One region of the Paenibacillus sp. S02 genome, then DNA from elsewhere that is predicted to be linked to it. Evidence: riboswitches for the same ligand, from Rfam matches in the RefSeq annotation. Region 1 holds a riboswitch; each other region holds the start of a gene.
What was found. A riboswitch is a leader RNA that binds a small molecule or an ion and turns the genes downstream of it on or off. The one in region 1 is predicted to bind thiamine pyrophosphate.

Region 1 (6,094 bases):
CGAATGACGGGCATCGAAGAAATTTGGGCGGTGGAGCCGTCTGCGTATGCACAGGTGAGAGCCATGGGGCGTTTTGCCAAGCTGGAAAGGCATACCGACGCGATCATTCCTACACCCATGATGGGCTCTCTCTTTTATTATGATGAACAATTGCGGGGCAAAGATGTGATGATCCTATGTGAGGTCATTGAGCACGTGGACGAGCATCGTCTGAACCGGGTGATGAAGACGATTGTGACGGAGTATCAGCCAAATGTGCTGATCGTGACGACTCCCAATCGTGAATATAATGAGGTATATCGCATGAACCAGCAACAACTGCGGCATGGCGATCACCGTTTTGAATGGAATAGAAGCGAGTTTCAGGAACAATGTGAGCAGTGGATTGAGGAAGCTCCTTATTCGATAGCGCTGAAGGGGATCGGAGAAGAGGTCGAAGGCTTTGGACAACCGACCCAAATGGCTATATTTACGCGCAGAAAGGAGCAGAAGGAAGCATGAGCAATTCATCCAAACGTACGATTCATTTACTGCATGCTGGACTGGTTGTGTTGGTGGGGGCCTCCAACAGTGGCAAAACCACATTATTGGACAGGCTGGTGAGAGAAGGGACTCTAATGGAGACAGAAGTGGTATCCTCGGATCATTTTCGCAAGCTGGTCGGAGATACGGAATTTATAGACTGGAGTGGACTTCCAAGGCTGGAATCGGACGTACTGTTCTATGAGTATCAGCAAATGTCAGCCAAGGCGTTTGAGGCGATGGATACGATTCTGGCTATGCGCTGTCGCTTGAATAAGCTGACGGTTGTGGATGCCACCCATTTGTACGCTGAGGATCGCCAGAAATATGTACAGATGGCAGCCAAGGCGCATGTTCCTGTTATGGCCTTGGTACTGGATGTACCCGAAGCTGTGCTGCTGGAACGTGATTTAGGCAGGGAGCATCCGCGTGGCCGCCAACGGGTCAAGCAGCAGGCACAGCTGTTAAAGCGGAACCTGCGTGGTATCCGTGAGGAAGGCTTTAACGCTTGCTATGTCCTTAAGGATGTAGAAGAAATGAACTTTGTTCGCCGTGTGCAGCCACTGTTTCATGAGATTGGTTCAGGTATTGACATCATTGGTGATATCCATGGGTGCTACCGTGAGATGCTGGAAGTGATAGAGCGGCTAGGATATACGGAAGATACGGAAGGACTATACCATCATCCAGATGGTAGAAGACTAGTATCTGTCGGGGATGTGATGAGCCGTGGCCCAGAATCGTTACAAGCGGTGCAGTTCTGGAAAAAGCACGTGGATGCCGGACTAGCGTATATGATTGACAGCAATCATGGCTGGAAAATCGGCCGTTACCTCGATGGAAGAAATGTGACTCTCAGTCATGGCGATGAACGATTTGCAGAGGAACTGGCCCAATATGAACAAAAAGCGGGCAAGACAGCGGCGGAACAGCTTAGAAGCGAGTTGAGGGATTTTCTGCTATATGCACCCTCTCATCTTATTTTTGGCAGAAATGGATTGCGGCACGTGGTCGTGGCTCATGCCGGGATTAAGGATCATTTTATTGGCAAACAATCGACACGTATTTCTGATTATTGCCGCTATGGAGATACGGAGGGGCAGGATGCGAACGGAAAACCGATCCGCAAGGATTGGTTCGTAGACCATGAATCGGGAGAAATAGTAGTATGGGGACATGATCCGAGACCGCAGCCTACTCTTGTGAACCAGACGGTGAATATTGATCAGGGTGTGGTATTTGGCGGTATGCTGACCGCTTATCGTTATCCGGAAAAGGAATTTGTCAGCGTTCCGGCACATGAGAATTATGCGAATGATCCCGATAGCCCACTTGTCCGGTGGCAGAGAAAACGGTTTTCCCCACCGAATTTACGCAAGCTAATCGCTGGTTACAGTGTGCTGACGGAATCGTATGGCGAAGTGCGCGTACAAGGAGAATGGATCAAATCCGCTATAGATACCGTGTCACATGTGACTGTACCCATGGAGGAGCTGGTGTATATTCCACCGACGATGAGCCCTGCTCCAGCGGTGTCTGCAGAGGAAGGATATCTGGAGCATCCACGTGAGGCGCTGGCTTATTATCGCGGGCAAGGAGTACAAACGATGGTGGCCGAGAAAAAACATATGGGTAGCCGGGCTATTTTGCTATTATTCAAAAACGAACAGGCCGCTGTTGAATATGTAGGCTACCCGACATTGGGCGCGATCTACAGTCGGAGTGGGAGAGCTTTCTTTGAACAAAGCCTTGGGAAGCAAGTGCTGGAGAAGCTGAATGTGGATCTACGGACTGCTGGATATTTTGAACGGAACCAGACGGATTTTGTATTGCTGGATGCGGAAATTGTACCGTGGAATCTCAAGGCTCGGGAACTGATTGCTGCACAGTATGCGCATGTGGGGGAGGCAGCTCTGCTGGATCGCAGTAAGCTGGTAGACAAGCTGAAGCAGGCGAAGGTTGCAGGTCGAGAGGTTGGAGACTGGTTGGAGGAAATGGAACAGAAGTATGCGAATGCCGTAACGTTTCAAGAGGCTTTTCAAAAATATTGCTGGGATGTGGACGGTCTGGATGAAATTCGTATCGCACCGTTCCATACGCTGGCACACAGCGGAAAGACTTTTTTCGACCATTCTCATATTTGGCATATGGAGCAAAACCGGGAACTGGCTGGGCTGTCTTCCCTGTTTATGGAGACAGAGTATCGCGTTATCACGGACGAAGCAAGCGAGGAAGAGGTCATTCGCTGGTGGAACGAGATGACAGAGGATGGTCATGAGGGGATTGTGATCAAGCCGGAACGCTTTTTGATGAAAAATCGGGACAAGATGATTCAGCCTGCAATCAAGGTGAGAGGCCGGAAGTATTTGCACATCATTTACGGTATGGATTATCTTGCCCCTGAGAATTTAAAGCGTCTGAAGCAGCGTCGAACGAACAAAAAGGAGCGTCATGCCCTGATGGAAGGAGCGCTTGGTATGGAAGGCGTGGAACGTTTTGTCCGCAAGGATACGGTAGATCGTATTCATGAATGCGTCCTTGCCGCGCTATCTCTGGAATCGGAGCCGATTGATCCGAGATTGTAGTTTGCGAAGGAGGGATTGAGATGGAAAGGGGTACACCGTTAATTGATATTGGCGTGAACTTGATGCACCGTTCGTTTCATGCGGATCGGGAACAGGTGGTAGAGAGAGCCGCAGCTGTAGGGATTTCACCCCTGATTATTACCGGGACTAGTGTCCGCAGCAGTCGGGAGGCTTCTCAGTATGCAGCACGTTATCCGGGCAAGTTGTATGCGACAGCTGGCGTGCATCCCCATGATGCCAAAGACTGCAGCGCAGATACGATTCAGCAGCTCCGCCAGCTGGCGAGTCAGCCGCAGGTTGTATCCATAGGGGAATGCGGATTGGACTATAACCGTGATTTTTCGCCGCGTGATGTGCAGCGCCGATGGTTTGGGGAGCAAATCCAACTGGCGGGTGAGCTGAATATGCCGTTATTTCTGCATGAACGAGATGCACATGAGGATTTTGTTGCTATGCTTCGGGAATATCAAGGGCTTGTCGATAAAGCGGTAGTGCATTGTTTTACCGGCACGGAACAGGAATTGCATACGTATGTAGAAATGGGACTGTATATCGGGATCACCGGCTGGATTTGCGACGAACGGCGTGGCAAACATCTGCGTGAACTGGTCAGAGATATTCCCTTGGACCGTCTGATGATTGAAACGGATGCTCCATTTTTGACCCCGCGTAATTTGCCCGTTAAGCCTAAAGAAGGGCGTAATGAGTCGATGTATCTCGCTCACATTGCTGCTACGGTTGCCGAATGTACAGGCCGAAGCATGATGGAGATCGAAATCGCCACGACGGAGACAGCCAAACGTTTCTTCGGATTATAGGATTGTCAAAGCCATAGATGTGGTATATATTATAGTGAATTAAAAAAGCATTGTCGGGAGCTTGAGAAAGTCAGGCTGAGAGGGTGGCCCTTGCCACTGACCGTGAAATCTGATCTGGGTAATGCCAGCGTAGAGAAACCAAGAACACTATACAGGAATGCCGCTTGTTTCGCGGTTGTCGATAGATTCAATGTATGTCCTAGCATTTTACCTTGACCCTGACTTTGGCTTGGTATCAGTGTAGTAGCTTAGACTACTGGTTATATAAGGCATATCGACGAATGATGTTTTGTATGGTGCTTCACCTTTTACTGCGCATAAAGCTTGCCTGGAGATTCAGCTCCAGACAAGCTTTTTTTTATGGCCAAGAGGCCAATTATAAGGAAAAAGGGGAGCACGCAATAATGAATACTGCTGTAAGAGCGTCCAAAGGGTTGAAGCTGACTGATATTTTGGTCACGATTGTGATCGCTGTTGTGTTCGGGTTAGTCTACAAAATATGGGGACCTGCCTATGATTTAATGAAACCATTTGGTCTACACGCCGAGCAACTGATGTATGGCATGTGGTTTATGGCAGGCACGTTTGCTTATCTCATCATTCGCAAGCCGGGTGTTGCAATTTTGGCAGAGGTGGCAGCGGCAACGGTCAGTGCTTTTTTGGGAAGCGAATGGGGGATGTCCACTTTGTACTATGGCCTGCTGCAAGGCTTGGGAGCGGAGCTGTTTTTTGCAGCTTTTCTGTATCGGAACGCAAACCTGTGGGTTGCTTCGCTAGCCGCGGCTGGGGCGGCTGTCGCTTCTCTAATTTTAGATTTCAGCTACGGGTATATTGATCAGCTTTCGACCTGGAACTATGTTTTGTATATTGGTTTTCGCATGATTGGCAGCATTGTGATTGCCGGGGTATTCGCGTTCTATCTGGCTAGGGCATTGGAGGTAACCGGAGTTACGCGAAGTTTGAGGCCTGCAACGGAACAAGATTATAAGGGGCTGGATTGATGAGCCAGGCAACCGAAGATGTGGTGGCTTCGATCACCCGTCTTCGGTTGAAATTCCCCGGTGAGCAGGAGCTGCTTTTTCACAATATGTCTTTGTCTGTCCACAAGGGAGAAAAGCTGCTGCTGCTGGGACCAAGTGGATGCGGTAAATCAACGCTGCTCCAAGTGCTAAGCGGTCTGATTCCACGCACGATAGAAGTGCCTATGAAATGCGATGCTGCTGTAATCCCAAGTGTCTCAGGTATTGTATTTCAAGATCCTGATACGCAGTTTTGTATGTCATATGCAGACGAAGAACTGGCTTTTGTGTTGGAAAATAATCAGGTTCCTCGTGAGCAGATGCGATCCCGTATTCGCGAGCTGCTGATACAGGTTGGTCTATCAACGGAGGATATACACATGCCCATTGGCAGCATGTCACAGGGAATGAAGCAGCGGCTGGCAATTGCGTCTGTGCTGGCTATGGAGCCAGAAGTGCTTTTTCTGGATGAGCCCACGGCTTTGTTGGACGAGGAAGGCACTACACAGGTGTGGGATACCATTCGAAACATTTCGGTAGACCAGACACTGGTGATTGTGGAGCATAAAATTAATGAAATTGTCCATGATGTGGATCGGATTGTAGTGCTTTCTGCTCAAGGGGAGATTATTGCGGATGGAAGGGCGGAAGAAGTATTTCATGTGCATCGGCAGGCATTGTCCGAGTACGGCGTGTGGTATCCGGGAGTATGGAATGAATCGTCTTCGCCACGTTGGAGTGAAACAGTGACGCAACAGAACGGTGCGGGGATTGATTTGCTGGAGCTGGAGCATTTTAGCGGCCTCCGCAGTTTAAGTCCAGTGATTTATGTGGAGCATGCGCAGGTGAAGCCTGGCGACTGGATTGGCGTGGTTGGTGAAAACGGGGCTGGCAAAAGCTCGCTGCTGCTCTCCATGATGCGCTTACTTCGCACACAGGGACGTTATAGCATGCGCGGAATTGAGGCAGGCAGTACGGAACAACTGGCAGAGCGTATCGGGTTCGCGTTTCAAAATCCCGAGCTGCAATTCGTAGCACACACCGTACGAAAGGAACTAGAGTATTCGTTACCCAAGAGCTTGTTCACCGTTGAACAGTGCCGGGAACGGGTCGATCGGATGCTCATACAGTTCGGACTGGAGCGGCTGGA
Region 2 (6,094 bases), 540 kb from region 1:
CGCTACAGCCACGGGAAAAAAGCATACTAGGGTAATGACCATCAGCTTGGGCAGCACGCCAAAACCAAACCACACCATGAGCAGCGGCCCTAGAGCGATGATCGGAATGTTTTGGCTCAGAATAAGCAGCGGATACAGGGCGGATTTGAGAAAAGGAATTGTATGAAGAACGATGGCGATCAACAGTCCCGTTGCTGTCCCTATCGCGAATCCCGCAAGTGTCAGACGAATCGTAGCCCATGTATGGGCACCAAGCAGCGCCGTCTGGGCCAGGCCCTCTTGTACGATGAGGGATGGAGCAGGCAGCAGCCAGGATTCAACATGCAAATAGGAAACCGCCCCCTGCCAGGCCGCTAAAAAGAAGAGGACCGCCACAAAGGGCGGCCATACGCTTTTCCACCAGGATGCGTTCTTGCCTTTCGGATTCATGGGCGATATTTCTCGGTCAGCTTGTTCATGCTGATGCCTTGTGGGTTATGTGCGATTTTGATCTGTGAAATGACGCTGGGACTGCCCGCTTCCGTCAAAGCCTCGTGCATTTCTTTAACCACTTTCAGCAACTCGTCGAGCTCGCCCTCCATGGTCGTATCCAATGGATTCACCTGATGTTTGACGCCGGAGCGCTGAATGACCTCAATCGCCTTATCTACATACGGGTAAGAGTCCTCGTTATTAGGAGTTTTAGGGATTACTTGAATACTGAGCAGTGTGTTAGCCATGCAAATTCACCTGTCCTTTATTTGGAGTGTTATTAAAAAAATATGGTGGTTTAAGGCGGGGAGACCGCTTCGCGTTTCATTTGATCTTACGATCGCTGTTGCCGTGGGATTCTTTGAATTAAATTTTAAAGGTAAGAATCCAACGGCAAAGGCGAACGCTTCGCTTCTCCAGATTCAAATGAACCGCTACGCTGCTGCCCGCCTTAAAAGCACCCTATTTTTAAAGCTGGTTTGTGTGGCATTTTTAACACACAAACGCACCCACTTAGCGCTTAGATACTATGAGACTAAAGAATAACCAAGTGGAACGAGAACGAAGTGGGCGGAATGGTGCTGTACAAGCGTTAGCGTTCGCCTTTGTACCGAGATTTCAACCTCTGGATATTCATAAAAGAAATCTGGGTACAACAGCGATGGGAAGCACCATCCGACTGCGTAGTGGCGCTTCGTTCACTTCTCTAGTTCAGTCTTATTTAGCGTTTTAACAAATGATTAGCGCTTGGGCAGGAAGTCGTTTGTGAAGGCTTTATCGACTTCCAAAGGCTTGCTGAGCAGCTTGCGTTCGTACATCCAGTCCGAATAGTTTTGCCATACCTCCGCTTTTTGCACGCCCCATTGCGCGGCATCGTCCTGATAACGCGGGCTTAGCCATTTTTGGCTGGCGAGCACCAGTTTTTTATCCAGCTCTGGTACAGCTTTGCTTAAGATGTCCGCGGCTTCTTCTGGATGGGTGATAGTGTATTCATAGCCTTGTGCGGTAGCGTCCATGAACGCTTTGACCAGCGCGGGATCATTTTTTATCGTCTGTTCGTTGCTCACAATTACAGGCGTATAGTAATCGAGGCTTTTGGAATAATCTTTTACATACAGCATATCCAATGGCTCACCTCGAAGCTGGGCCTCGATTCCGGTCCATGCGTAGAAAATCCAGGCAAAGTCGATATCCCGCTTCACGGCTGTAAAATAGTCTGCATTGCCCATGTTGACGATCTTCACTTTGCTCACATCGCCTTTGTCTGAATCCATGATGGATTTCATGACCGCTTCTTCTACGGGAGAGCCCCAACCGCCGTATTTTTTACCTTCAAAATCTTTCGGGCTCTTAATTCCGCGATCTACCGGGGCTGCGAAGCCTGAGGTATTATGCTGAATCACCGCAGCAATGGATACAAGCGGCACGCCTTGCGTACGAGCCTGTGTGACGCCTTCTTGGTAGCTGATACCAAAAGGTGCAGCATTAGAAGCAACCATTTGATCGGCTCCGCCTGAACCAGGTTGAACAATTTGGACATTCAAACCCGCTTTTTCGTAAAATCCTTTGTCCTTAGCGACATAGAGTCCCGTATGATTCGTGTTGGGTGTCCAGTCGAGCACGATTTTAACATCTTTGAGCCCTTTTGCCGGAGTAGACGTTTGAGTGTCGGTAGCGGGAGCCGCTTCTTGGGATGTGGGGGGACTTCCACCGCAAGCGGTCAGGGTCAGGGCCATGAGCCACAGACTGATCAGTCCCAGGCTTAACATTTTCATGCGCTTCATCGTTGTGTTCTCTCCTTTAATTACCCGTTATCCGTCCAATCAGACAGCTTAAGTTCCCCATTTTCTAAAAATAACATCTGCCGGACGCGATCTTTCCAACAACATAATCTTCAACAAAAAAAGCGCCCCGAGTTTCCGGGACGCTTGCGCTTGTATATACCAAAGTAAGGGATGGTCCTATGTAAAAAAGGCACATCTTGCTTAAGCATTCCTACGCTGGCATTACCCAGATCAGGTTGTAAGGGTCAGTGTCTTGGGACACACTCTCAGCCGGCCGATTCCAGCACCCCTGGCATTGTATGGTTTAATGGGTTCATTTATTCGGGTTTACTACGACGATTATATGCCTTGAATGTGGGTCTGTCCAGCATGAAGGGAGAGGTGACGGTTCATTTGCCGAACCACAGGGTACACTTTTACTGTGAGCTTTGATCTGAAAATGAGCATGAATCAATTCGATTCGATCCGGTCATGTTATTTTCAGAACAGCTGCGCAGGTAGGTTCAGATGGGCTGGTGCCCAATGGCGTGGCCGTAGAGAATTCAAATTCGTGAAAAGGAGTTGTTGTACTGTGGGTAAAACGGAAACATTGGATCGCAACCAACTGGAACAAGCCATTGTGAAGGCTTTGGATAACAACAAATTTTGCTCGTTAGGTACGGTAGAGGGTGGCAAACCGAAAGTACGCTATATGGCCCTTTTTAACGATGGAATGAACATTCATCTGGCGACAGATCGCAAAACTCATAAAGTGGATGAGCTAAAGGACAATCCGAATGCTTATCTGCTGCTGGGTTATGAAGTTGGTGGTACGAAGGAAGTCGTAGAAGTTGAGGCTACCGTCCAGATTACAGCTGATGAGGGACTGCGCAAACAAGTGTGGAACGATTCCTTGAAGGAATGGTTTTCCGGACCGGATGATCCCGATTATGTCATTCTGGACGTGAATCCGACGCGCATTGAGTATGTGGGTCAGCAATCTGAGCGCCAGGTTTGGAAGAAATAATACGAATATAAATGGATAAGCCGGTGAATCTCCGAGTTTTTTAGGAGGTTTGCTGGCTTTTTATTTTTGAGAAAATTAATTATTTTTTCATAAATAATTTAAGTAAATGACTACTCTTTTGTCTGGCGTTGGATTAAAATAGAAATGGTGGGTTCAAGGCTTACATATATGTGCAAAAGTATGTATATGAGGCATACACCTTAATGAGGAGGGGTATATTTTGTTATTTCGTAAAAATTGGTTTAAAGGGTTTACAGCAGCAGTTGTGGCTTGTAGCATGCTGGTGTTTTCGGCCGCTCCATCCTGGGCAGCTAGCGATTCTCGCGATAGCGCTACGGTGAATTTGCGGATCATGGAAACAACGGATATTCATGCGTCGCTGATGAACTATGATTACTATTCAGACAAAGAAACCAACGAATATGGCTTGATTAGCACAGCTGGTTTGATCCAACAGGCGCGTAGTGAAACAAGAAACAGCATGCTGTTCGATAACGGTGATTTGTTACAGGGCAATCCATTAGGCGATTATATGGCCAGAAATAAAACCTTCGAGAAAGAAGGCGGTGTCCATCCGGTCTACAAGATGATGAACCTGATGGGCTATGATGCGGCGACAGTGGGCAACCACGAATTCAACTATGGTCTCGACTTTCTGGAGAAATCGCTCAAGGGAGCCGATTTTCCTTACGTAAATGCGAATGTTTATGTTGATAAGGGGGAGCAAGCTACTAAAAATTATTTTACCCCTTATCGAATTCTTGATAAAACAGTAACGGACGAGAAGGGGCAAGAGCACATCCTTAGAGTGGGCGTCATCGGCTTGGTCACACCACAAATTATGCAGTGGGATGAAGCCAATTTGAAGGATAAAGTCGTTACGAAGGATATTGTGGAAACGGCGAAAAAGTTTATTCCTCAAATGAAGACGGAAGGTGCTGACATTATTGTCGTGCTTGCGCACACAGGTTATGAGGATGTGCCGCAAACGCCAATGATGGAGAATGCCGTTAAATATTTAAGCCAGGTGGACGGAATTAACGCTATTCTGTTTGGGCATGCTCATAAATCTTTCCCCGGCCCTGATTTTAAAGAAATGAAGGGTGTAGATCTAGATAAAGGAACCATTAATGGCGTACCGGCTGTGGAAGCTTCCTCATGGGGCAAGGATCTGGGGATTATTGATCTGAGCCTGGAAAAGAAAAACCGTGAGTGGAACGTAATCAACTCTCAGTCTCAAGTGCGTCCGGTTGTGAGTACCACAAACCAGGCTGTGCAGTTTACTCCTGACTACAAACTGACAGATTCGATCAAGGAAGAGCATCAAGGAACGCTGGATTATGTTCGCCAACCTGTTGGAACAACGACTGCACCGATTAACAGTTATTTTGCATTAGTGCAGGACGACCCTTCCATTCAAATTGTGACGAATGCACAGAAATGGTATGTTCAAAACCATCTTAAAGGGACCGAATACGAAAATCTTCCCGTATTGTCGGCAGGCGCTCCATTCAAGGCCGGTGGTCGAAACGGAGCCGAGTATTACACCAATATTCCTGAAGGTACGGTAGCGATTAAAAACGTGTCCGACCTGTATGTGTACCCGAACACAGTTCATGCTGTAGAAGTGACCGGTGCTGAAATTCAGGAATGGCTGGAGTGGTCTGCAGGTCAGTTCAACCGCATTGATCCAAAGCAAACTGAGGAGCAATCGCTGATCAACAAAGATTTCCCAACCTACAATTTTGATGTCATTGACGGTGTGAATTACCAGATTGATGTAACTCAGCCTGCACGATATGATGCCAAGGGAACTATTATTGATTCTTCAGCTCATCGTATCAAGGATCTGCAATACAATGGGAAGGCTATTGATCCTGCGCAGAAATTTATCGTAGCCACCAATAACTATCGTGCTTCCTCATCCAAACTGGCTAATCCAGATGGCAGACGAATTGTGATGGCAGCACCGGATGAAAGTCGCCAGGTCATTGTTGACTATATCCGTACGAACGGAACGATTAATCCATCGGCGGATGACAATTGGTCTATTGCTCCTTTTGGTCAGGCAAAGGTTACTTTCGAGTCCTCTCCTGATGCCAAAGACGTGCTGGCAGGAAATCAACAAATTTCATACTTGAGCAGCGCGGCAGACGGCTTTGCCAAATACAGCTTAAAAGCTGGCGCTAAGCCTAGTGCAGCAACGACTCCTGTAAAGGAAGCTGTGGCTCCCGCGAAAGCAACAGCAAAACCAGCTGTTAAAACGACCAAACCTGCAGCTGTTAAACCAGCTAAAACAACGAAGCCGAAGGCGTCCAAATAACTTCGGATTTTAGTTTCCACTCAATATCAGAATGAAGCAGCAAGTCTCTTTAACCAAGAGATTTGCTGCTTTTTTTGATGCCAAAAACCACAGCCCCGAATTTATCATGATTGCAAAAAGTTTTCTGATTTTTGTCGAATATGTACTTAAGTCCTAAGTTGTCGTAAAGAATAAGCTACTTTTTTGTAAAAACACGTAATTATATAGTGCTTTTGTTCTAGTTATTTGTGATATAATGGTGAAAAAACCGGAAAATTGTTCCGAGGAGGACCATTATGACATGCAGCAATTGCAGCATCATATTACCTATTAAGGATCAAGGATTGCTCAGAATTAGGCATTCCAGGGTGTCGCTTACTCCAGCATTAGATGGTTTGGGTATGCTATCGGAACAACTGAAGCAGGAACATGGGCGTGAGGGTAGCATAGAGTTTCGCTTTGACAGCCGTTCAGAGCTGGAACAGCTGGTTAACGGACTGGCTCGTCTGCCACAGGAATACCTGAACCATA
Region 3 (6,094 bases), 2.4 Mb from region 1:
TATTCGGTGTAACGACTAGGGCCAAGGGAAGCAGGTCGTCCTTCAAAGCCTGCACCGCTTCCAGTTGCAGCAGTTCAGCACCTCCCTTGGCAATCATCACGGGATCGACGACGACCTTTTTCCAGTCGAACTTTCGGATCTGCTCGCTCACAAGACGGATGATACCCGCATTAAACAGCATGCCAGTCTTTAGGGCATCCACTCCAAGGTCTAATCCTACAGCTTCGATCTGTTCCGCTGTTGCTTCCTGTGGCAGCGGATATACGCCGTGAACCCCTAAGGTATTCTGTACGGTAACGGCCGTAATAGCCGACATGCCGTAAACGCCAAGCTCCTGAAAGGTTTTGAGATCGGCTTGAATTCCGGCCCCGCCGCCACTGTCCGAACCGGCAATCGTCAGTGCTCTGGGTACACGAACGTCTGTCATCGCGCACCACCTGCTGTGGTTGTTCCGGCTTCACGGACAGTGACATGCCCCTCCAGCGAACCTGTATGTAGTTTGGCGAGCTCGTCGAGAAAGGCAATCTGGAAGCTACCGGGCCCCAGCTCTGCGGTACGTGCTGCGGCTCGGGAAGCTGCTGCACCGTAAAATGCCAAGCCTGCTGTACCTGCGAGCAGCAGGTTGGGTTCAACAGCCGCAAAGGCACCTAACACAGAGGTCAGTAGGCAGCCTGCTCCGGTTACCTTCGTGAGCAGCGCGTCTCCGCCGCTAATCATTCGTGCTTCGGCCCCATCGGTGATGACGTCCTCTTTTCCAGTGATGACAACCATTGAATTGAGCGTTTGAGCAGCCCGAATTGCCAGATCGACATGGCCGCTGTCAGCACTGTCACCTGCATCTACGCCTTTAATCTCACGCGCTTCTCCAACAAGATGCGCGACTTCGGCTGCATTGCCTCGCACCAATGAGATTTTGACTTCTCTCAGGATTCGCAGTGCCGACTCAGTTCTAAAGCTCGTTGCTCCCGCACCGACCGGATCTAGCAGGACCGGAACACCGTGTGCATTCGCCGATTGTCCAGCAATGATCATGGCATCCACCAGTTCGCGGTTCAGCGTACCGATGTTTAACACGACGGCTCCCGCTATTTTTGCCATGTCTGCTACTTCCTCGGGTGCATAGGCCATCACTGGGGAGGCGCCCAATGCATACAGGCCGTTGGCCGTAAAGTTAGTGACTACCACATTGGTCATATTGTGAACGAGGGGTTTGCTGTTTTGTACCTTCGTCAGGAGATCTGAATAACTTTTTTCCCATGTACTCATAATGATTATCCTCTCTATAGTTGGTGGTTCAACAGGGCATTAACCGTACTTCACGCATCGAATCGCCAGGCTGACTATTCCAAGACCGCTGCCTGCATCTGGACCGGCCATTCTTCCTGGTTATAAGCCATGTCCCAGAACTTATATTCCAGCTGGCAGCTCAGTATAAAATGCTCAATCATCTGCTCTCGCTCAGCAGCCGTTGCGCCTTCCGCCCAAGCATCTACACGTTCTCGGAACTTGAGTGTTGTATCATCAAGCTGGTCTCCATAGAAGCCCATCCATTCATAGAACGGATGGGACTCATCCGGCTTTACTTCATCCAGCAGCCTGCGACCAATCTCGGCATACGTCCACATACATGGCAGCAACACAGCCAAGATCTCGCCCAGGCTGCCCTCATGCGCAACTGTCAGCATGTGACGGATATAGTGATGGGCCGACGGAGCGAGTGGATATCCCTGCAACTCTTCATAGGTCACCCCTGCGATAGCACAAAAATTTTGATGCGGATGAACCTCGCTGTGGAGAATAAAAGAGATTTGTTCATTAAATACAGCCATGTCCTCCCGATTCGTGGATTTGGAGATTGCGATGCCGTATATCCGCATGTAGGCGTTCAAATATTCAAAGTCCTGTTTTACATAGTGAATCAGCTGTCCCCTTGTCAAACTTCCTTCAGCAATGCCTCTCACAAAGGGATGCTCAAAAATCGCTTGAAAAATGCCGTCCGCCTGCCGACGGAGTTCTTGTGTAAAACTCAATTTCCCCACCTCCATTAATTGAAGAGCAAGAAGTCCTGTAAGGATACAATTCCGGAACAACGCTAAAAAGCCGCCCCGGAAAAATGGAGCGGCTTCAACATAGGCCCAATGCGCAAAAAACGCTTGAAACCTTATATACGAAGGCTCCACTTTCCTACGCTAGTACGAACTAGATCAGGTTCAAAGGGTCCAAGATACGTTCTTGTCTCAGCCATAGTGGCTCCCCTAGTGGACTTCTATTCTATTGACTATTACTGTACATACGTTCATACGCTATGTCAAACATAGTGTGCAAATATGAACTACACATTTTTTGTGAAGACATAAATTCCATCTAATCTAGTGAGCGGGCTTGACCTGACGTATTCTGCCTGTCTGAACAAGGTAATCTCTTCCCTAAACGGAGTGTTAGTGAGGATGATGAATTACACTTTCCACTGCTTTGACCTTGGCATATTCCGGTTTCCACATTGCATCTTGTATAGCTTGTTCCACATCTGAAATGTGCGCCTGCGCTACCTGATCCTGAATCGCGGCTTTTGCAACCGCAATCGCAACAGTGTACGAAACTTCGCGTAATTTTCGGATATGAGGGAGTAGCGCACCGCCAGGCTTATTCGAATCTACACCATTGGCAACAGCAACTGCTGCGGCTGTAAACATCGCAGGGGTAATCCTTTTGGCTTTAACCACAATCGCACCCAGACCCAGTCCCGGAAAAACAAAGGCATTGTTCGCCTGTCCAATCTCAAAATTTGTATCGTTATAGGTGACGGGCTCAAAAGGACTTCCGGTTGCGATCAGTGCTCTGCCATCTGTCCACCGGATCAAATCCTCGGGTACTGCTTCTGCAAGGTTTGTAGGATTGGACATGGGCATAATGATCGGGCGTTCTACATGCTTCGCCATCTCCTTGATGATCTCTTCAGAAAAGGCACCTGCTACACCGGAAGTTCCAATCAATATCGTAGGCTTCACCTGACGGATGACCTCCAGTAGCGGTATTTTGCCGTCACCTGACCGGGTCCATGAGCTGACTTCATCCTTTTTGCGCACATACGGTTTCTGATACTCCAATACGTCTTCCATATCTTCCGTTAACAGCCCACGATAATCAAAGGCCCAAAAGGACTTGAATGAATCATCTGCGGAAAGGCCATCCTCGATCATAGCGCCCCGAATTTGGTCAGCGTTACCGATCCCTGCAGCCCCTGGGCCGAAAACAAGTATTTTTTGTTCACGCAGCGGAGTCTTGGTGACACCCACCGCCGAAAGAATCGCAGCCAGGGTCACCGCTCCTGTACCTTGTATATCATCGTTGAAGGTGAGTATGCTTTGACCGTATTTTCCTATAATATGGCGCGCATTTACGCTACCCACATCTTCCCAATGTAAAAGCGCCTTCGGGAATTGCGCTAACGTTTTGCTGATAAAAGTATCAATAAACTGGTTATAGGCTTCTCCGCGAACCCGTTTATGGCGGTTTCCGATGTACAGTGGATCATTCAGCAGCTTTTCATTATTCGTGCCTACATCCAGTACAATTGGCAGCACCCGCCCGGGATGAATGCCTGCCGCAGCCGTATACACTGCAAGCTTGCCAATCGCAATGTTAATCCCCCCGACGCCCCAGTCACCAATCCCCAAAATACTTTCGGAATCAGTCACGACGATCAGATCCACATCATGGCCGCTCAAACCAGAATTATAGAATGCTTGTCCAATACCGTTCGGGTTATCTATCGATAAATATACGCCTCCAGGGCGGTTGTACTCGTGACTATATTCTTGAATCGCGGTTCCTACGGTTGGCGTGTAGACTACGGGCAGCATTTCACTTAAATGATCGGTTAGCAGCCGGTAGTAGAGTACGACATTTCGGTTGTGAAGGTCGTTGAGAGAAGCATTTTTACGCAGCATGGTGGGTTGTGCGAGAAACTGCTGATATGCCCGTACGCTCTGTTTCTCCAATGAAAGGACGGTTGGAGGAAGGATTCCTTCCAAACCCAGCTCTTTGCGTTCTTCTTCTGTAAAAGCGACACCTTTGTTCAAAAGAGGATTTGCCAACACATCCTTTCCCCGTAATGGAGTAGATAATGACCCATCGCGATTGACATAAAATGCTTCCATAGAAAGACCCTCCTTCTCTTCATTTTCATATTGTAAGGATTTCACAAAATTCGATTCCAGTCGCTCCGAAGTGCAAGATATAGACGAACTAAACCATTTCGATCTATATCTTGTTTATTGAAAGTCGCTTATCGGATTTTTGCAAAATCCTCAAGATGACATGTTGTCCATAGTATGGACGTGCGAATCTGTTTTATTCTTCTATTTATCTATGACAAAATAACCATATATATTTCTTTCTGTTGATCTAAAAGAACTAATTTTCGATATAGATGCGCTAACTAATTCTGATGGTTTTGGTTCTAATGAATCAGGTCTAAATACTCTATTTTTATCAAATATGAAAATCAGTTTTTCTTCTCTTATATCCTTATATATCATGGAGTGTCAGCTATTTTGTTAAGGAAATATGAAGTATTTGGACATTAATTTAACTCCTATAAGCAAACATTCTTAATTCTTTTTCAACAAAATAGAACTATTCGGAGGAAAAGGAGAGGTTTGTGTGCAGGGACCTATAGCCATTTTTAGCGATAACGACAGGGCTATTGATTATCCCAATGTGATTTGTTTTTACCAATATATACAGTGCGAGGACACGGAGGCAGCTTCAGTCTACGAGAACGCATGTTGTTGCCTGATTGATTATAGGGAGCCGGGGCAGGCGGTGCGGAAAGCCAATCAGATCCGTAGCCAATTTCCGCAAATGCCATTGTTACTGGTGACGGATGTAACAATTCCGTTCAGTGATCAGCATATGGTGCAAATCACCGGAGTAGGCCGTTTGCGCCTGCTATTTTGGCAAGCCAATGACACCGAAGAAATGCTTTCGGAAATACAAAGCTTGCTCTATCCCGAGTATTCGACCAAAAGCCAACATATTGCATTTATCTTGTCTGTATATAACGAAGAGCAACGTTTTGTTCATGTCAAAACCTTTGCTGAACGACTGCAAGCCTTTATCCGCAGCCATATTATTGAAGGTTCGATTTATCTCATTGATGATGGCAGCCACGATGGTACCAATGCCTTGATTAAAGCGCTGGAGGCAGCAACGGACTTGTCCGTAAACCGGATTAATCAGAATCTTAGCCCCCTGCTTCAAACAAGGGAATTGGGACGCAATACACGTAAGGCAGGGACGTATCTGGAAGGGATGCGGACCATTGGTGCGGATTACTACGTATTTGTGGACGCGGACGACTCCTTTTTTATTGAGGATATTGCCAGAATGATTAATGTTGTTCAGCAGGGCTATTATGATGTCGTGATCGGAACCAAGGATATGACCGCCGAGAATCGATCTTTATTGCGATCTGTTGTCAGCTTTGGTAAGCGGGTCATTTCCCGTCCTTTTTTACCAACAGGTGTGGTGGATTCGCAGACTGGGCTTAAAGTGATGAGTTCGGTTGCAGTGAAACGGATGTTTCCGCATTTAAAAGAACAGCTCGGACTGGCGCTGGATCTAGAAATGATGTTTATTGCCAAGCGACTCCAGCTTCGTGTGCTGCAATTACCCGTCAAATGTATTGACCGCGATGGATCGCACATCCATGTCTGGAAGGATTCTATTCGTTTTTTACGGTCTATCATTGATATTTGGCGACTGGATCGGCGGGTGAGATAACAACGTGAACAACCGATTGCGATCGTTGATGTTCCCTCTCTTTAATGTGCTGCTTAACGGATTTAATTTTTTCTTCCACATTGCAGCGAGTTGGTATCTTACGGGACAAGCTTATGGCCAGGCGAATGCGCTGCTGGCACTTTTTGCGCTTTTATCCGTTTTGGGTTTATCCATCCAGCTATTAACTGCCAAACTGGTCTCTAAGGGAGACCAAAAGCTTGCGCTACGAAGCTTACCGCTCGGTTCTCTATTACTAAAAGCACCTCTGGTGCTAACCGTGCTTGCCATGATCATTTTACTCATCTTT
Region 4 (6,094 bases), 2.2 Mb from region 1:
CTCTAATGAAAACGGATTGAGCAAACCATGTCCTGTACCAATCGGTGAAGCTCCAGGCATAACGGCGTGTACTCCAAGCTCTTGTAGCCTCTTTGCTAGAATCACATCGTCCGATATGTAGGGCAGCACGATAAAGCCTTCTTCTAACAGCTTTTCACTAGCCTTCAACGTTTCGAAAGGGTCAGGCAGCAGTGTCTTGCTATCCCCAATGACTTCCACCTTAATCATATCGCACAAGCCGGAGGCTTTTGCCAATTGGGCAATACGAATCGCCTCCTCTGCTGTTGTAGCCCCTGCTGTGTTGGGAAGAAGTGTATACCGGCTCAAATCCAGCATATCGAGAAAATGCTGCTTATCTCGTTCCTCCAAGTTCAATCTCCGTACAGCAAACGTCAATATTTCCGTCTCAGCAGCCTCTACGGCTTGGGATTGGATATCCAGATCAGAGAATTTTCCTGTTCCCAACAACAACCTTGAGGTAAAAGATGCTTTTCCAATGGTTAACATGATCAACCGCCTCCCACAAAATGTACAATCTCTAGGCAATCTCCATCCTTCAGTACCGCTTCATCATGATCTTCACGGGTCAATATACGCCGATTCAGCTCTACCACTACGGTTTTCACCTTTACATCAAGCTCATGTAGCAATTGATCCACATGAGTGATTCGATTAGAAAAGGTCAGGCTCTGGCCGTTAATCGTCAGCTTCATAAGCTTTCCTCCTTGAGAAGCTCAGAAGAAAATCTACTTATCCCAAGTTCAGCTGCACCAGCCCCATTAAGCATAGCTGCCATCGCACGCCCGGTAGCATCACTCAGCAGGACACCGTTGCGATAATGCCCGACGGCAGCATATACACCCTCGACTCCAGGAACAGTGCCTATAAAAGGATGACCTGATGCGGCCTGCGGACGTAAGCCCGCCCAAGTGCGTATAAAAGAAGCTTCACGGACGCGCGGCAGCCAAGCAGAGGCACGTGTCAGCAACCCCTCCAAGCCTCCTACGGTCACCTCTTCGTCATATTGATGCGGAAGGCTCGTTGCCCCAATCCAAAGCTCGTTATTTTGTTTAGGCACGAGGTAAATATCATCAGCATAAATGGTGTATTCTAACGGGTGATCCTTCAAGGAGACCGCTACCGCTTCGCCCTTGACCGGATAAAGTGGATATTCAAACCCAACTTGCGCTAGCAATTTCATGCTATCCAAGCCTCCAGCAATAATGACCTGATCGCAGGAAAAAAAGCCACTATCTGTTCGGACACCGTAAACTCGACCATCCTGTATGACCAGTTGCTCTGCCTGTGTACCAGACCATACCGTTGCCCCCAGCACCGCAGCAGCACCTGCATAAGCACGGCAAAGCTGGACAGGAGCCACTTGTGTCTCCTTTGAACGATATATTGCCCCAATCGCTTGTTCATCCAAACCTGGAATTCGTCGGGCCAATTCCCTCGCATCCCACCAGATAGGACAATCATCCTCTCGCGTTTTAGCAGCTTTCCAGCGTTTTTGGCCTTCAGTTTCCGTACGGAAAGGGGTCACAAATCCTTCTGTACGGAATTCCACCGAAATACCCGACAAACGCTCCAGATCACAGACAAGCTCAGGGAATGCGTCTCGACTTATGCGAGCAAATCGTGCCAGCTCAGAGTCGGTGAACTCTTCACTTTCCGCTGCCAGCATGCCAACTGCTGCTCCTGAGGCTCCCTCACCCGGGATCAATCGTTCCAGCATGATCGTACTTCTTCCCTCCTTGGCCACATGATAAGCAATGGCACTGCCGATGACACCTCCACCTATAACCAAGCATTCAGCGTGTCCTATCGCTCTTGCCTCTGTGTGTATCTTTGGCATTTGTCCCGTGTCTCCTCTCCATAAACCATTCTGCTTTCAGCTTGCCTCTACTCTCGTTTTCTCGCTACAGGCTGTGAACTACAAGATCTGCCATTCGCCTATATTCCATCGCAGCTGCAACAGGCGACTCAGCCTCCCATATACCAGACATCACCGCAATACCGCTTGCTCCGGCCATATAAAGCTCCGGGATATGGTGCGGTTGTATGCCGCCCAGCGCGATCACCGGAATGTTCGACAGCCTGCAAATATGTTCAAGCTGAGCTAAACCCCGCGGTACAATACCGGGCTTACAATGGGTCTCATATACGTGACCATAAAGTATATAGTCCGCTCCTGCCCGCTCGGCAGTCTGCGCCTCCTCCAAGGAATGCACAGATACTCCACAGCGTGTACCCTTTGGAAGTAGGCTTTTCACATCCGCTACAGGTAATCCATTAGCTGGTAGCTGGACGGCTCCAACCAAAGTAAGTAAAGCTACATCCACACGATCATTTACTACAATTTGTTGCAAAGGAACTCCCTGCTCCACCATGCTGCGAGTCAAAGAAAGCAATGCAGAGGCACCATTCTGTTTTAAACGTGCGTGTACATAATGAACATACGGACAAATCACAGCAGCCACTTGGGCGGCTTGTGCAAAAGTGCCCTTTTCCATCGAAATTGCGTGTAATTCGATTTTGTCTTCACCTCACATTGGACTAAAGAATCTAAGCTTAGCCAGCCACGTCTACCAGCAGTAATGAAAGGGGATTGTATGTGAATCGTCTACGGAAGCTCGAACAACTTAAAATGAACGAAACGCAAAAAAACCACTTCCCCAAGGAAGTGGTTTAACGAACGTCCAATAATCGAACGGACAATGATATCCGTATACGTGTATCGTCCCACGCACAAACAAAAATAAGATGGTGTTGCCTTGTTTGTACGGCGCTCACTTCCCTACGCTGGCATAACCCAGATCAGGTGCAAAGGGTCCGAAATCCATTTATTCCGTCTCAGCCGCATGGGCGGCTCCCCTAGTGTGACTATTTTATTGTATAAGCTAAAAATAGCTTAGCATATTTTCCTAATTCTGCAAACCCCACTTCGTGTGAAATATGCAGAACTGGATTTAACTGATTTTAGTTAACTTTACTTGACCATTCTTCCACATTCCACGTTTTGGTTACCCAATCCTCGTAAAAGTCCGGTTCGTGAGATACAAGCAATACGGTCCCTTTGTATTCCTTCAAGGCACGTTTCAGCTCATCCTTTGCTTTAACATCCAAGTGGTTGGTAGGCTCATCGAACAATACCCAGTTGCTTTCACGCATTAACAGTTTGCAAAGACGGACTTTAGCCTGTTCTCCACCACTAAGCGCTGATAGTGGACGCGTGATATGCTCATTTTTCAAACCGCAACGCGCCAAATGCGCTCGTACTTCATGCTGATTCAAATGCGGAAATTCATTCCACACATCGTCAATCGGTGTAATTTTCTCCGCCTTTACTTCCTGCTCAAAATAAGCGGGCTGCAAAAAATCACCTTGATAGGTTTTTCCACTGATTGGCGGAATTTTTCCCAATATGGTTTTGAGCAATGTCGATTTACCGACACCATTGTAGCCGACAATTGCAATCTTTTCGCCACGTTCAATCGTCATGGACATTTTAGGCAAAAGGGCATGTGTATAACCAATCTCAAAATCAATACCCTCAAATACCGTCTTTCCGCTTGCACGTGCCTCTTTGAATTGAAAGGTTGGTTTTGCGGCTTCTTCAGGCTTATCAATACGTTCGATCCGATCAAGCTGCTTTTCACGGCTCTTTGCTCGGCCTGAGGTAGAAGCACGCGCTTTATTACGCTGAATAAAATCTTCCTGTTTCTTAATAAAGTCCTGTTGCTTCTCATAAGCATCAATATGCTGAGCTTTGTTCAGATCCGCCATTTCAAGAAACTTTTCATAGTTAGCTGAATAACGGGTCATCTTGGCAAATTCAAGATGGTAAATAACATTAACGACCTGATTCATAAATTCAGTATCATGTGAAATAAGAATAAAAGCATAGGGATAATCCTTCAAATAGCGCGTAAGCCATTCGATATGCTCTACATCCAAATAGTTGGTAGGCTCATCCAGCAGCAGGACATTCGGCTTTTCCAACAGCAACTTAGCAAGAAGCACCTTTGTCCGTTGCCCGCCGCTAAGTGCAGATACATCCCGATCCAGTCCTATGGCCGAGAGTCCCAGTCCATTCGCCATTTCTTCAACCTTCACATCAATGAGGTAAAAATCCCCCATATCCAATTGCTCCTGAATTTCACCCATCTGTTCCAGCAGCACTTCCAACTCTTCAGGAGAAGCATCCCCCATTTTGTCAGTAATCTGCATCATTTCCTTTTCCAATTCCAACAAAGGAAGAAAAGCGTCTTTCAATACATCACGTACCGTTTTGCCTGGTGTCAGCTTAGTGTGCTGATCCAGATAGCCGTAACGTACACGTGGAGTCCATTCCACTTTGCCCTCATCCTTAAGCAATTTTCCAGTGAGAATGTTCATCAGTGTCGATTTACCAACACCGTTAGCTCCTACCAAACCTACACGTTCCCCCGCAAGCAATCGAAAGGAAACATTTTTAAATAATGCGCGGTCCCCAAAGTTGTGGGATACATTTTCTACAGTCAATAAACTCATAAGCTGTTTTTGGCTCCTTATTGTCATCGGCGCTGCCGACTGTTCTTATTTCATATGCATTTCGTTTCTTTCAAAGCTATATTGTAGCACATTCTGCAACCATATCGGAATATTGAAAACAGCGAATTTTAAGGTTTTTGGTATGGATCTGCCTAAAAAAAGAAAAACCACCCATGAGGGTGATTATTTTAAGCCATTATAGCATTTGTACTCAAAGTAACCCGCAGCTGCTGCAGATTTTTCATCCGTAAAACGTTCACTCGCTTTAAAGGTAGCTGGACATGAATCTCTATAAAAATATTTCATCCCAGTATCTGGTTCTATGCCACCGATAATGTCTTGCTTTCTGACGACTCTCCCACCACCAAATCCATAGTTATTGTAATACCTGTCTCCGACCGGAATGCCTTGGATAAACGCGATCAGACCCACATCATCTACCGTGTTGTACCACTCCTCTTGCGGAATGATCGGTAGCGTGAACGAATAAGTTATGCCGTTACGTGCTGCTTTTTCGTTATGGACATTAATAATTCGCGCCAGCTCCTCTTGAACGTTGCGAACAATGGTGGAACGACGTATTTGCTCAAAAGTTTCTGAATTATTCAGTAAAGCTATAGGGGTCTGATCCTGAAGTTCCTTTTGAAAGCCCTCCACCCACCTGTGATTCCGCGCATCGTATGCGTGCACATAATTATCCAAGGTGAACCCCACACTGTTGCCTACTGAATCAACATAGGCATATGGCTTTTTTTCGCTCCATTTGTGGCCAATAGCAGCTTGTCCATGCTCGTCTGTATAGGCTTCTGAAGTGAACGCATAATAACCGTCATAATCCAGAATTACAATGACTGGTATGTAATCCAATAATGCACGTTGTGCTGCTATATCCTCATCAATGCCTATATTAAGAAAAAGGGTGTGCAGGAACGTGTTCAGCGCTGCTTCTTTATCTACACGAAAAAACTTATCCGATCCGTAACCGGCCTCGCGTTCCTGACGTTCATTCTGTGAGAGCACAACCCCTGCATCCTGAACTGCGGTACGGAGAGCCGACGTATATTTCATTTCTAGCTGCTGCACTTCACGCTGATTCTGCACCCGTAAGTCACTAACTACACCAAAGGGCAAAAACAAAAGTATAAATATGACTGCAAAATCAGTAATCTTCATTCAGAACCATGCCCCCGTAAGAAGCTGTAACTGCCGGCTTGCCGCTATTTGCCCCACCGATAAGCCATGATTTGTACAAGTCCGCAGGAGTCCGATTCGTATTATGTAACCGGACCGTAAAATAATCCCCGGCCATCAAGGTATACCGACGTGTCTGATCTGATTTTGGCTGCTGATTGTCAGGAAACAGTACAGGTAAGATTTGCGGATTATAGTACCCATCATATACAGTTTCATAATTGCCCAGAAAACTGTCTGGCTTCGCGGCATCTGCATAGTCCGGTACATACTTTTTGTGCATATGCTCCAAGTCAACTTCGTACGTATTGCCTGTCAATTCCAGATCACGCATAAAATCGTTATACATCGTCGGTGTAATGTAACC

Region 2: linked by a shared signal. The riboswitch ahead of KAI36_RS02185 (ABC transporter substrate-binding protein) and the one ahead of KAI36_RS04665 (ECF transporter S component) in region 1 are both predicted to bind thiamine pyrophosphate.
Region 3: linked by a shared signal. The riboswitch ahead of tenA (thiaminase II) and the one ahead of KAI36_RS04665 (ECF transporter S component) in region 1 are both predicted to bind thiamine pyrophosphate.
Region 4: linked by a shared signal. The riboswitch ahead of KAI36_RS14390 (thiamine phosphate synthase) and the one ahead of KAI36_RS04665 (ECF transporter S component) in region 1 are both predicted to bind thiamine pyrophosphate.

Annotation. Positions count from the first base shown of each region.
Region 1 is NZ_CP073682.1:1,028,930-1,035,023, forward strand. It holds gene KAI36_RS04650 (3' terminal RNA ribose 2'-O-methyltransferase Hen1) at 1-501, shown strand, start outside; gene KAI36_RS04655 (polynucleotide kinase-phosphatase) at 498-3,107, shown strand; gene KAI36_RS04660 (TatD family hydrolase) at 3,128-3,925, shown strand; TPP riboswitch at 3,970-4,079, shown strand; gene KAI36_RS04665 (ECF transporter S component) at 4,330-4,926, shown strand; gene KAI36_RS04670 (ABC transporter ATP-binding protein) at 4,926-6,094, shown strand, end outside.
Region 2 is NZ_CP073682.1:484,247-490,340, forward strand. It holds gene KAI36_RS02165 (ABC transporter permease) at 1-429, opposite strand, end outside; gene KAI36_RS02170 (MTH1187 family thiamine-binding protein) at 426-719, opposite strand; gene KAI36_RS02175 (hypothetical protein) at 718-1,017, shown strand; gene KAI36_RS02180 (hypothetical protein) at 1,022-1,204, shown strand; gene KAI36_RS02185 (ABC transporter substrate-binding protein) at 1,212-2,255, opposite strand; TPP riboswitch at 2,447-2,556, opposite strand; gene KAI36_RS02190 (pyridoxamine 5'-phosphate oxidase family protein) at 2,827-3,261, shown strand; gene KAI36_RS02195 (bifunctional 2',3'-cyclic-nucleotide 2'-phosphodiesterase/3'-nucleotidase) at 3,482-5,584, shown strand; gene KAI36_RS02200 (EAL domain-containing protein) at 5,860-6,094, shown strand, end outside.
Region 3 is NZ_CP073682.1:4,678,302-4,684,395, reverse strand. It holds gene thiD (bifunctional hydroxymethylpyrimidine kinase/phosphomethylpyrimidine kinase) at 1-427, opposite strand, end outside; gene thiM (hydroxyethylthiazole kinase) at 424-1,266, opposite strand; gene tenA (thiaminase II) at 1,341-2,030, opposite strand; TPP riboswitch at 2,165-2,267, opposite strand; gene KAI36_RS20710 (NAD-dependent malic enzyme) at 2,439-4,160, opposite strand; gene KAI36_RS20705 (glycosyltransferase) at 4,666-5,787, shown strand; gene KAI36_RS20700 (polysaccharide biosynthesis protein) at 5,792-6,094, shown strand, end outside.
Region 4 is NZ_CP073682.1:3,276,058-3,282,151, forward strand. It holds gene KAI36_RS14375 (thiazole synthase) at 1-507, opposite strand, end outside; gene thiS (sulfur carrier protein ThiS) at 510-713, opposite strand; gene thiO (glycine oxidase ThiO) at 710-1,858, opposite strand; gene KAI36_RS14390 (thiamine phosphate synthase) at 1,923-2,516, opposite strand; TPP riboswitch at 2,781-2,889, opposite strand; gene KAI36_RS14395 (ABC-F family ATP-binding cassette domain-containing protein) at 2,983-4,536, opposite strand; gene KAI36_RS14400 (hypothetical protein) at 4,720-5,709, opposite strand; gene KAI36_RS14405 (hypothetical protein) at 5,696-6,094, opposite strand, start outside.